3 regions of the Paenarthrobacter sp. NPDC056912 genome follow, and region 2 is predicted to be linked to each of the others. Evidence: predicted binding sites of a transcription regulator. Region 2 holds the regulator's gene; each other region holds the start of a gene.
The links. The regulator LexA, encoded in region 2, represses DNA repair genes until DNA is damaged. The targets are predictions, from matches to a motif close to TCGAACANNTGTTCGA.

Region 1: the regulator LexA is predicted to act here: its motif matches at 1,867-1,882, upstream of ruvA (Holliday junction branch migration protein RuvA).
Region 3: the regulator LexA is predicted to act here: its motif matches at 1,685-1,700, upstream of ACFRJ9_RS18825 (shikimate dehydrogenase).

Annotation. Positions count from the first base shown of each region.
Region 1 is NZ_JBHUCD010000003.1:172,754-177,017, reverse strand. It holds gene pdxT (pyridoxal 5'-phosphate synthase glutaminase subunit PdxT) at 1-459, shown strand, start outside; gene ACFRJ9_RS04830 (YebC/PmpR family DNA-binding transcriptional regulator) at 463-1,218, shown strand; gene ruvC (crossover junction endodeoxyribonuclease RuvC) at 1,263-1,841, shown strand; gene ruvA (Holliday junction branch migration protein RuvA) at 1,944-2,588, shown strand; gene ruvB (Holliday junction branch migration DNA helicase RuvB) at 2,581-3,657, shown strand; gene yajC (preprotein translocase subunit YajC) at 3,802-4,185, shown strand.
Region 2 is NZ_JBHUCD010000004.1:235,122-239,385, reverse strand. It holds gene hisB (imidazoleglycerol-phosphate dehydratase HisB) at 1-588, opposite strand, end outside; gene ACFRJ9_RS06540 (histidinol-phosphate transaminase) at 634-1,752, opposite strand; gene ACFRJ9_RS06535 (LysM peptidoglycan-binding domain-containing protein) at 1,820-2,173, opposite strand; gene lexA (transcriptional repressor LexA) at 2,529-3,275, shown strand; gene ACFRJ9_RS06525 (ATP-dependent DNA helicase) at 3,272-4,264, opposite strand, start outside.
Region 3 is NZ_JBHUCD010000019.1:52,258-56,521, reverse strand. It holds gene ACFRJ9_RS18830 (bifunctional sugar phosphate isomerase/epimerase/4-hydroxyphenylpyruvate dioxygenase family protein) at 1-682, opposite strand, end outside; gene ACFRJ9_RS18825 (shikimate dehydrogenase) at 682-1,587, opposite strand; gene ACFRJ9_RS18820 (IclR family transcriptional regulator) at 1,793-2,563, opposite strand; gene ACFRJ9_RS18815 (MFS transporter) at 2,766-4,088, shown strand; gene ACFRJ9_RS18810 (S-layer homology domain-containing protein) at 4,187-4,264, opposite strand, start outside.

The DNA of each region.
Region 1 (4,264 bases), on a different contig from region 2:
CGGATCGCGGACGGGCTACCCGTCTACGGATCCTGCGCCGGCATGATCCTCCTGGCCAACGAAATAGCCGATCCCGCCACGGACCTGCAAGGCAATCCGCAGCAGACCTTCGGTGGGCTGGACATCACTGTGCGTCGCAATGCCTTCGGCCGGCAGCGGGAATCCTTCGAAACGGACCTTGACTTCAAAGGCTTGGACTTCAGCGCAGGAGAGTCCGGCGTCGATCCTGTTCATGCAGTCTTCATCCGTGGTCCGTGGGTGGAGCGGGTAGGTCCGGATGTGGAAATCCTGGCGCAGGTTGACCCGGACCATGCCAGCCACACGGCGACTTTGCATGGATTGGCTAGAATTGTTGCAGTGCGTTCCGGCCACCTGCTGGCTACCTCCTTCCACCCGGAAGTGACGGGCGAGAAGCGCGTGCATGAACTCTTTATTCGAATGATCAGAGGAGAAGCGTAAAGCATGTCAGGCCACTCCAAATGGGCGACCACCAAGCACAAGAAAGCCATCATTGACGGCAGGCGTGCAAAGTCGTTCGCAAAGCTGATCAAGAACATCGAAGTTGCTGCCCGCATGGGCGGCCCGGACCTCGCCGGCAACCCTGGCCTGGAACTCGCCGTCACCAAGGCCAAGAAGACGTCCGTTCCCAACGACAACATCGACCGCGCCATCAAGCGTGGCGCCGGCCTGACCGGCGAAGTGGTCGATTACACCGAAATCATGTACGAGGCTCGCGGCCCGCAGGGTTCTGCCCTGCTGATTGAATGTCTGACTGACAACAAGAACCGCGCAGCCTCCGAGGTACGCCTCGCGATCTCACGCAATGGCGGCACCATCGCGGACCCAGGTTCGGTCAGCTACCTCTTCACCCGCAAAGGCGTCGTGGTATTGCCGAAGAACGGCCTGAGCGAAGACGACATCCTGATGGCTGTCCTGGAGGCAGGCGCCGAGGAAGTCAAGGACAGCGGAGAAAACTGGGAAATCCACTCCGAGCCATCAGACCTGCAGGCCATCCGCGATGCCCTCAAGGAAGCCGGCATCGAGTACGAAACCGATGAAGCCGAATTTGTGCCGTCCATGCAGGTTGATCTGGACGTTGATGGTGCAAAGAAGTTCATGAAGCTCGTAGATGCGCTGGAAGACCTGGACGATGTCCAGAACGTCTACAGCAATGCGGACCTCAGCGAGGAAGTCCAGGCTGCCCTCGACGCCGAATAGGCACCGGAGCACCATATTTTGACGGCAAACAGGAAGGCCCGGACTTGACTCTTCGCGTATTGGGAGTTGATCCGGGCCTTACCCGTTGCGGCATCGGCGTAGTGGACATCGAGCGGAACCGCCGGGCCACCATGGTTGCCGTCGGTGTGGTGGGCACCTCCGCCGAGCTGACCCTGGATAAGCGGTTGCTGGTCATAGCCGAAGCTATCGACGAGTGGCTCGACAGGCACAAGCCGGACGTCGTCGCCGTCGAGCGGGTTTTTTCACAGCTGAACGTGAGCACCGTGATGGGCGTCGCCCAGGCGTCCGGCGTGGTCATTGCCGCCGCTGCGCGCAGGGGCATACCCGTTGCCTTGCATACGCCCTCCGAAGTCAAAGCCGCAGTGACAGGAAGCGGTACTGCCAACAAAGACGCCGTCACCAAGCTGGTCACCAAGATCCTTCGTTTGGATGCACCACCCAAGCCGGCTGATGCCGCTGATGCCCTTGCCTTGGCTCTCACGCACGCATGGCGGGCCGGCAGCGGAATGGGCGCGGCCGGCGGCGACCCGGGCAAAAGTTCACTCACTCCGGCGCAGAAGGCGTGGGCCGAAGCCGAAGCAAAAGCGCGCCGCAAACGCTGAATGCCTGCCCCTCTTGCTAGGGTATTCGTAGATATGTTCGGATAGTCTGCTTCTGTCGCCGGTTTACCGCGCCGGAACAGGCGGTATTTCAGGAGCCGGGTCTTGATCAGTTTTCTCCGTGGAACCGTAGCCCACGTTGGTTTGTCCACCGCCGTGATCGACCTCAACGGTGCGGGCATGAGCGTTTTCGCCACCCCGCAGACCTTGAGCCACCTCAAACCAGGAACTGAGGCCAAGCTCTTCACCTCCATGATCGTTCGGGAAGATTCCCTGACGTTGTTCGGTTTTTCCAATGACGATGAACGCGAAGTCTTCGATGTCCTGCTTAGCGTGAGCGGCGTAGGCCCGAGGTTGGCGCTGGCCGTACTTGCCGTGCACGAACCTGAGGCCATACGAGTGGCCGCCCACACCGGCGACAACAAGACATTCACCAAGGTGCCGGGCATAGGGCCCAAGGTGGCCGGACGCATTGTCCTGGAGCTCGCCGGCAAGTTGGTCCCGCACGGTACTGGCGCCACGGCCGCTCCTGCAGTGGCACCCAAGGACGACTGGAAGCCGCAGGTCGTGGCCGCCATGACCAGCCTGGGTTGGTCCGAAAAGGACGCCAGCGGCAGCATTGACAAAGCCATGGCAGATTCGCCCGAGTTGGTGGATGCAGGAAATGTCGCCCATATTCTGCGGGCCACCTTGCGCTGGCTGGGGCAGGACGGCGCGCGCGCCGGCAACCGCGTAGGCAGCCGTGGCTGACCAGTCACTCGTTGCCGGGGGAGAGGAGCCCGAGGAGCGGGTCATCGAGGCCGCACTCCGCCCGAAAAACCTCCACGACTTCGTGGGCCAGCACCGCGTCCGCAAACAACTCTCGCTTGTCCTGGAAGCATCGCGGATGCGAGGTCGCAGCGCCGACCATGTGTTGATGTCCGGCCCGCCGGGGCTCGGTAAGACCACCTTGGCCATGATCATCGCGGCGGAAATGAACGCTCCACTGCGCATCAGCAGCGGCCCCGCCATCCAGCATGCAGGCGACCTCGCGGCAATCCTGTCCTCTTTGTCGGAAGGGGAGGTGTTGTTCCTCGACGAAATCCACCGCATGTCCCGGCCCGCCGAGGAAATGCTGTACATGGCAATGGAAGATTTCCGCGTGGACATCGTGGTGGGTAAGGGAGCCGGTGCCACAGCCATTCCCTTGGAGCTTCCGCCGTTCACCCTGGTAGGGGCCACCACGCGTGCCGGGCTCCTGCCCGGACCCCTGCGCGACCGCTTCGGCTTCACGGGGCATCTGGAGTTCTATTCCGTCGCCGAACTCGAGCTCGTCCTCCGGCGTTCTGCCGGACTCTTGGACCTGAAAGTCAACTCTGCCGGATTCACTGAGATCGCCGGCCGGTCACGTGGCACGCCACGTATTGCCAACCGGCTCCTTCGACGCGTGCGTGACTGGGCCTTGGTCCATGGAATCGAACAGATCGATGCGCGGTCCGCGTCGGCAGCCCTGGACATGTACGAGGTGGATGAGCGCGGGCTGGACCGGCTGGACCGCTCCGTGCTTGAAGCCCTGATCACCAAGTTCAACGGTGGGCCGGTGGGGTTGTCCACCCTGGCAATCGCAGTGGGCGAGGAACCCGAGACCGTGGAAACCGTAGCGGAGCCCTATCTGGTGCGCGAGGGACTGCTGGGACGGACACCGCGTGGTCGTATCGCCATGGCGGCAGCATGGACGCACCTGGGTTATGCCGTGCCCGCGGGCGTCTTCGGCCAAGAGACCTTGGCGCTGTTCGGGGAGGACGAAAACCACGCCGAAAGCGTAGATACCATCGGTTAACACGCTGTGTTCAGCTTTTCCCTCTAGACTGGTATGACGCTCGGCACGTTCGAGTCCTTGATCCATGCTTCCGCTGCGCGGATTGCCAGGGACGTTGCCGTGAACCAAAACGTAAGTACAGAACGGAACTTCCCTGTGGATCCAATGACCATATTGCTGTTCGTCATGCTTGGACTCTTTGTCTTCATGATGTTCCGCCGCAACAAGAAGACCCAGCAGCAGCAGGCTGCGATGCAGTCCAAGTTCGCACCGGGCGTCGACGTCATGACCAGCTTTGGTCTCTTCGGCCGCATCGTGTCCATTGACGAAGCTGACAACAAGGTCGTTATCGAACTGTCCCCGGGTAACGAGGCCACGGTTCACCGCCAGGCCGTCACCAAGGTGGTCGAAGCGACTCCTGAAGAAGCCCCGGTTGTTCCGGACGATGCCTCTTCCCTGACCGCGGCAGAGACGGAAATTCCTGCTACGGCCGAGACGCCGGAAGAAACCATTGCGCGCCTCAACAAAGAGGACAAGAAGGACAACTAGCACTGTCAGGCGCGGTAACACCGCACAGGACAACTTCTACGGCAGCGGAAAGCCGCCGGCAGACGCTTACCAGCGCCCG
Region 2 (4,264 bases):
TGGGTCGGACTCCACCGCTGAACGGAGCGCCCGCGCGAACGCCTTGAACTGCGCCTCCACTATGTGGTGCGGATCCCGGCCGGCAAGTACGTTCATGTGCAGGCAGATCCCGGCATGCAGGGTGATGGCCTCGAACACGTGGCGGGTCAATGAACCTGTGAAGTGTCCACCGATGAGGTGGTACTCCTGGCCGGCGGGCTCGCCACCGTGCACCAGGTAGGGACGTCCGGATACGTCCACGACGGCGTGCGCGAGGGCCTCATCCAACGGGACCGTTGCTTCGCCGAAGCGACGGATACCGGCCTTGTTGCCCAAGGCGGTACGCAGTACCTCACCAAATGTGATGGCGACGTCTTCCACGGTGTGGTGAGCATCGATGTGGGTATCACCGGTGGCTTTGACGGTCATGTCAATCAGCGAGTGCTTGCACAGGGCAGTCAGCATGTGGTCGTAGAACGGCACCGACGTGCTGATGTCGGAGACACCAGTACCGTCCAGGTTGATCTCGACCAGGACCGAAGATTCGCTGGTGGTGCGCTCCATGCGCGCGGTGCGGGCAGCGGACGGCGTGGCGCCGGTTTCGCTCATTGGGACGTCCTTATACACGGAGGGTGGGTGGGTCTATAGACAAGTTTAGGCGGGCTGCGACGCCGGGCCGTCCAGAAGCGACTCCAGCGCCTCAAGGAAAGCCGTGGTCTCCGGCTCAGTGCCGGCGGTAACGCGGAGGTGGCCCGGAATACCGACATCACGGATCAGCACCCCGGCGTCCAACAGGCCTTGCCAGATGGCGTGCGGGTTCTCAAGGCCGCCGAAGAAGACGTAATTGGAGTCCGAGGCCGCCGGCTTCAGTCCCATCCGGAGAAGTTCGCTGACGATGCGGTCGCGTTGTACCTTGATGTCCTCCACGTCAGCCATCAATGCTGCCCGGTGGCTGAGCGCCGCGAGTGCGGTTGCCTGGGTGACAGCAGAAAGGTGGTAGGGCAGGCGCACCAGCCTGATGGCGTCCGTCACCTCGGGAGCAGCGGCCATATAACCCAACCGTGCGCCGGCCAGCGCGAACGCCTTGCTCATGGTGCGTGAGACGATCAAGCGCTCCCGTCCGGGGAGCAAGGTCAAAGCGCTGGGCGTGTTGTCGTGCGCAAACTCGTGGTAGGCCTCGTCCACAATCACAATCGCCTGGCTGGCCTCACCGGCCGCGTAGACCGCCTCCACCACATCCAGGCCCAGGCCCGTACCCGTGGGGTTATTGGGCGAACAGAGAAACACGATATTGGCCCCGGTTTCGCGGACCTGCGCAGCGGCCGATTCAGCATCCAGCCCGTAGTTGTCAGCTCGAACGCCCCGGACATATTCGGTGTCCGTACCGCTGGCAAGCAAGGGGTACATCGAATACGTAGGAGGGAAGCCGAGCGCTTTGCGTCCCGGACCACCGAAAGCCTGGAGGATTTGCTGGAGGACCTCGTTGGAGCCGTTTGCGGCCCAGATGTTGTCAGGGGTCAGCCCGTGGCCGAGGTACTCAGCCAAGGCTTGGCGAAGCTCGGTGAATTCGCGGTCGGGGTACCGGTTCAGCCCGGTAGCGGCGGCGGCGACTGCCTCAGTAATGGCGGCTTGGACATCAGCCGGAACGCCATGAGTGTTCTCGTTGACGTTGAGCAGAATGGGGACATCAAGCTGCGGTGCGCCGTAGGGGCTCAGTCCACGCAGGTTGGTCCGGAGGGGAAGTCGGTCAAGTCGCTCAAGCTGGTCACTCACCAAGATAGTTTAAGGGGCCGCTGCTACTGCCGACTAACTATGACGCGGGGCAACCGGATTCCGGGCCCTAGTTGGCGGGAACGAACAACTGCTGACCGGGCTGGATACGGCCGCCGCGGAGATCGTTCAACTGGATGATCTCTGCAATGACGTCGCGAGGATCCCGTTCAGGTGCCGCTGCACCTGCGATGCCCCACAGGGACTGACCGGCCTGGACTGTCACTGTCACCGCGACAGGGGGCCGGAGCTGGGCTTGGGTATCCGAAGCCTTGGCCGGCGAAGTGACGAACCCGGCAAAGGTCAACAGTGCGGCAACCAGCAGCATTGCCGGGATGCCAAAGAATACGATCCGTCCCCGTCGCGTGAGGCGCAGGGGCGCCGGCGTGGTGCGGAAGTCATCAAGCCTGGTGATTGCGGACATGAGCTGAGCCCTTCTGAGCGATTGCCTGCACCGGACTGCCCGGCACGTGGCTGCCAATTCTTGTGTTCCCTTCAACAGCACCGGGCGTTCGAACGTTTTCTTCGAAAATCCGGTCTCTGCGTTAGGTTTATAGAACACATATTCGAACCTTGCTATGACATTTTTAGCACTTATCAACGAACGGTGTCGAGACTCGCTAGAACAAATGTTTGATAAACGCCTGTGCCTGCCCTACGTTTGAGTGAAGAAACAGGCACTGTTTCAGTGGAACAGGAGGGTCTGACATTTTTCAGACCCAGCATCCCCGGACACTCTTTTGAGCGTGCGGGGGCGGAACGGAAAGGCATTGGCGAACATGGCAGCGAAAGCCACAGGCGGCGGGGCACCCCTGCGGAGCCAACAGCCTCCAAAGAGTCCCAAGGGTTTGACTGTCAGGCAGAAGAAGATCCTGGAGACCATCCAGCGGTCGGTCAATGACAACGGATATCCGCCGAGCATGCGCGAAATCGGCGACACCGTGGGGCTCGCCAGTTTGTCCAGCGTCACGCACCAGCTGTCCCAACTGGAGAAGCTGGGTTACCTGCGCCGCGACCCCAAACGTCCCCGTGCCATGGAAGTCCTTATGCCCCTGACCCTCGATGGCGGTGGAACCGCGCCCGGAGTGGAGGCGCCTGCCACTTTGCGAAGCGCAGGTCGGCTTTCCTTCACAGACCTGGCCAGCGCCAGCGATACCGCAATGGTCCCGTTAGTTGGCCGCATCGCCGCGGGTGGCCCCATCCTCGCCGAGCAAACCGTGGAAGATGTCCTGCCTTTGCCGCGTCAGCTGGTGGGCCACGGTGAGTTGTTCATGCTGAAGGTCGCCGGCGACTCGATGATCGATGCTGCCATTTGCGACGGCGACTGGGTGGTTGTGCGGCGTCAGAATGATGCCATCAACGGGGACATCGTCGCCGCGTTGCTGGATGACGAAGCCACAGTGAAGACCTTCCGCCAACGCGACGGTCACACGTGGCTGCTGCCCCAGAACACCCAGTACGAACCGATCCTCGGCGACCAAGCCACCATTTTGGGCAAGGTCGTCTCGGTACTGCGTTCCCTCTAGGCTTTCTTTTTCGAACCCAGACGCTCCAGGACTCCCCGGACAACCGCTTTGTCGGTCGTCGCCCAGAATGGCGGCAGGGCGGCCCGCAGGAACCCTCCGTACCGCTCCGTGGAGAGTCGGGAGTCCAGCACCGCCACAACCCCTTTGTCGCCTGTAGAGCGGATAAGGCGCCCTGCTCCCTGCGCCAAGCGAATGGCGGCGTGGGTTGCGGACACAGCCATGAATCCATTGCCACCGGATTGAGCGACGGCCCGGGAGCGGGCGGTCATCAGGGGGTCGTCGGGTCGCGGGAACGGTATGCGGTCGATGACCACGAGGCGGCAGGAAACTCCGGGAACGTCCACACCTTGCCAGAGGGACATCGTTCCGAACAGGCAGGTATCTGGTTCGTCCGCGAATTGCTTCACCAGGGCCGCCATGGTGGATTCACCTTGGCAAAGGATGTCCACGTCCAGCCGGAGCCGCATGGCATCGGCGGCTTCCTCGGCCGCCCGCCGTGACGAAAACAGGCACAGCGCTCCCCCACCGGACGCCCTGATGAGGTCTTCAAGTTCGTCCAGCGCTTCCAAGGAAGTCCCACGGCCCGGTTTGGGCAAGTGTTTCGCCACGTACAGCACCCCCTGTTTGGGGTAGTCAAAAGGCGAGCCAACATCGATTCCGGTCCAGCTTGGCGCGCCGTCGCCAATCAGCCCAAGGCCGCCCGCTGCCGGTTCAAAGGCTGAACCTATGGCGAGGGTCGCCGAAGTGAGGACTACAGTGTGTCCGGCAAACAGGCCTTCGCGCAGCCTTCCCGCAACACTGAGCGGGGCGATGTTGATAAGTGCCGGGCTTGTCTCGTCAGGCTGCGAGTAGCCTTGCTGGGGGTCGAAGGTGCTGTTTCGCGAGAACCAGACCACTTCCCGGTTCTCCTTGGCGGCGAGCATCCGCTCACACAATTCCAGGATGAGCATGAGGCGGGACCGCGCGAGCTGCCTGCCGCCGTCCACCGC
Region 3 (4,264 bases), on a different contig from region 2:
CAACGTGGCCCATGAACTTGGCGAGCTCAAACTGCCCTTCGCCGGGGAACACGCGGTAGTGGCGGCTCCAGGACAGCACGTCCATGGAGAGCTTGGGGGCGTCAGCAACCTGGACAAAGAAGATCTTCTCGGCGTTGATGTCCTCGATCGGCGCGGTGTCCCAGTCGCGGGAAAGGATGTGGAACGAGTCCAGGCAGGTGCCGAGGTTGGGATGGTCCACCATCTCCACCAGGCGGTACGCATGCTCGTAGTCGTTGACGTACTTGCCCCAGGCCAAGGCCTCGTAGGCAACCTTGACGCCGTGGTCCCCGGCCAGTTCGGCGAGCTCGGCCAGCTGGGACGCTCGGAGTTCGTCGTCGTTGATGGTTGCCGTGGCCACGTTGGAGCAGACCAGGATGGTGTCCATGCCCAAGCGGGACATGAGCTTGAACTTGGCCTCCGCCCGGCGAAGGTTGGCCTTCAGCAAGTCCGGGGTGACGCCGTCGAAATCCCGGAACGGCTGGTAGAGATCAAGGCCCAAACCGAGGTCGGCGGCCATTTTGCGCACGTCCTCGGGACTGTGCGGGGACGTGACGAGGTCCTGCTCGAAGATCTCGATGCCGTCGAAGCCCGCGATGGCGCAGGCCTGCATCTTCTCCTTCAGCGTGCCGGACAGGCAGACCGTGGCGATTCCGGTGCGCATCAGTGGGCCGCCTTAGCGAGGACGGGCGCTTTCGCGTCTTCCGCCGCGATCAGCTCCAGGAAGTGTGCCCGCATACGGTCACGGTCGGCGTCGCGTCCGGTGAAGAGCTGGAACGCGTCGGCCGCCTGACCGACAGCCATCCTGCCGCCGTCGAGCACCTCGCAGCCTTTGGCGCGGGCCTCGCGGACCAACTGCGTTTCGATGGGGCGGTAGACGATGTCCGCCACCCAGTGGCGCGGTTCCACGAGGGTCATGTCCAGCGGCAGGCCCGGGTGGGCGGCCATGCCGATGGGGGTGCAGTGCACCAGGCCGTCGGCGAGGGGCATGATCTCGCTCAGTTCCCCGGGAGTGCGCGGCGTGACCGTGGCGGCGGGAAAGAGTCCGCCGAGTTCGGCGGCACGTTCCGCCGCACGAGCCGGATCCATGTCCACCAAGTCCAGTGTGCTGACGCCGGCTTTGAGGAGGGCATAGGCGACCGCGGAACCGGCACCGCCTGCACCCAGCTGGACCACGCGGTCCAGCTTGGCGTTCGGGAGTCCGTTGCCGAGGGCAGCGCCGAAGCCGGAGAAGTCTGTGTTGTGGCCGATAAACCGACCGTCCCGAATCAGGACTGTATTGACGGCACCCAGGCGACGGGCGTCGTCGGAGATGTCATCAAGGTGCTCAAGCACCAGCTGCTTGCACGGGTGCGTGATGTTCAGGCCGTTGAAGCCCAGGCGCTGGGCTGCGGTGAGGAGATCCCCGACGGCGGCGGCCGGCAAAGCCAGCTCCAGCAGGTCGATGGGGCGGTACAGCAAGCGAAGGCCCTGCACATCGGCTTCGCGTTCGTGCATGGGCGGCGTGAGCGAGGGCATGACGCCTTCGCCTATGAGGCCCACCAGAACGGACTCGGCTCGGTTGCTCATCCTAAAGCTCCTTTGACTTCAGCACCGCCGGGTTTTTGGCGCTTTCTGGGGCGCCGCTTCCCGGGGTGTTATTTAGGTTACTACAAGTGTTCATATTCCGCACGCATGTTCTTATCGCGAACAAACGTAGGGCGCGCACCCAACTAGCTGGCATTTGTGGTTGTTCTGAGCGCTGAAAACAACCACAAGTGCCAGTCAGTTGGGGTTAGCGCTGGGGCAGGCGGGCCGCGAGTTCGGCCGCGGCTTCCTGCAGGGTGGGGACGTGGGCAATGAGCTCCTCCATGGTCAGGCGGAACACCGGCACGGCCACGGCAAGGGAGGCGAAAGCGTGCCCCTGGGAATTCAGGACCGGCACGGCCACTGCACGCATGCCAACCTCGTTTTCTTCATCCATCACCGCGTATCCCTGGCGACGGACCTGCTCGATCTCGGCACGGAATGCGTCGCGATCGGTAATGGAGTGCTCCGTGAGCGCATCCAGCGGGAGTTCCTCAAGCAGGCGCTTGCGCTCGATCTCCTCCTCGAAGGCCACGATGGCCTTGCCCACGGAAGTGGTGTGAAGCGCCCCCAGATGGCCGGGGTCGCTGGTGACGCGGAAGGTCTTGGGGCCATCCACCTTGTTTACCGTCAGATGATGATTGCCGTCCCGCACCGACAAGATGGTGGCCTCATGCGTACGTTCAGTCACGCGCTGAAGGACAGGCAGGGCTGTTGCCGCAAAGCCGTGGTGATTCGAAACCCGCTGGCCGAGCTGGAACACCCGCAAGCCCAGGTGGTAGCGCCGGCCATCCGGCTCGTAGTCGACAAAGCCATCGCGCGTCAGCGAGCCAAGGAGTCGATACGTTGTACTGAACGGCAAGCTTGCGCTTCGCGCCAAGTCGGCGGCGCTGGCACCCCTCGGTTCATTGCCCAGCAGTACCAAAAGGCTCAAGGCCTTTCCGACCATGTCGGTTTTTGTGTCGTCTTTCACACTCATAACTCGATGCTCTCACATAGTGAGAGCTATTTCTAGATGGTGGTGACTTCTCTTGACAAGTGACCCCACTCACAGCCACTATTGCTGTATTGCACAAGTAGCTCTCACCATGTGGTTACTTATGGGATGGTCCAGCGGCAAACTCGTTCTGGTCTTCCCTTGAAAGCTTTATCCGCGACATCGTTGTCAAAGAAGGAAAACCATGAGCCAAACAATGCCGTCAGCGACGCCAGGCACTGAAACAACCACCGGAACCCCCAAGAAAGCCGCGCTTGCCAGCTTCCTGGGCAGCGCCGTCGAGTACTACGACTTCTTCATCTTCGGATCGGCAGCGGCCCTGATTTTCCCGCATGTGTTCTTCCCGGACGCAGACGCCAACGCAGCCATCATGTCCTTCGCTACCTTCGGCTTCGCCTACATTGCCCGCCCAGTGGGCGCTGTCATCCTGGGCCACTTCGGTGACCGGATCGGCCGGCAAAAGGTCCTCATGTTCACCCTGGTCCTGATGGGTGCCGCCACCTTCGTGATCGGCTGCCTCCCCGACTTCAAGACCATCGGCTGGTGGGCGCCCGTCCTGCTGGTTCTTGCCCGCCTTTGCCAAGGCCTCTCTGCCGCAGGCGAGCAGGCCGGCGCCTCGTCCATGACGTTGGAACACGCCCCGGATAACCGCCGCTCGTTCTTCACCTCGTGGACCCTGACCGGCACCCAGGGCGGCCAGATCCTGGCAGCCCTCGTCTTCATTCCCGTCGTCGCACTGCCGGACGAAATCAAGTACGGCATCGGCTGGCGCATCCCGTTCTGGCTCAGCGCCGTGGTTGTCATGGTGGCCTTCTTCATTCGCCGCACCCTGCACGAGCCGCCCGCATTCGCCGAAGCCAAGAAGAACAACCAGATCTCCAAGCTTCCCGTTGCCGACCTCCTGCGCCTGCACTGGCGCGACGTTCTCCGCGTGGTCTGCTGCGCATTCATCGCCGCAGTGAGCACGGTCTTCGGAACCCTTGCCATCAAGTACGCCCAGGATGTTGCCCACGTCAACAGCACCATTACCCTCTGGCTGGTTGTTGCGGCCAACGTGGTGGCCCTCGGAACGCAGCCCCTGTTCGGCATGCTCGCGGACAAGATAGGCCGCAAGCCCGTCTTCATCTACGGAGCCATTGCCAGCGCCATCATGACGCCGGTCTTCCTGCTGACCCTTGAATCCGGCAACGTCCCCCTGATGTTCCTGGTCTCCGTGGTGTTCTTCTCCTTCGGATACGCTGCCGCCAACGCCGTGTGGCCGTCCTTCTACGGTGAAATGTTCAGCACCAAGGTCCGCTTCTCCGGGCTGGCCATCGGTACTCAGCTCGGCTTCCTCATGGCAGGCTTTGCCCCGGCCATCGTGACCGCACTGGGTGGTACCAAGCCCGGTGGATGGGTCCAGATCTCCATCTTCACCGCCGTCATCTGCGCAATCGCTGCCGTCTCGGCCATGACGGCCCGCGAGTCGGCCAAAGTCCCGACGGCGGAACTCGGCCTGCACAAGTAGCCCACCAATCCTGCCCGGTTACCCGGGTCCGAGCAGCGAAAAGCCCGGCATGTCCCCCGACATGCCGGGCTTTTCGTTATATGGGAAGGAGCTGAAGGCTAGCTGTCCTGCGCGTTGAACCTGTACATGAAGGCAGCCATGGCATCCCGGTTGATGGGCGTCACGGGCCGGAAGGT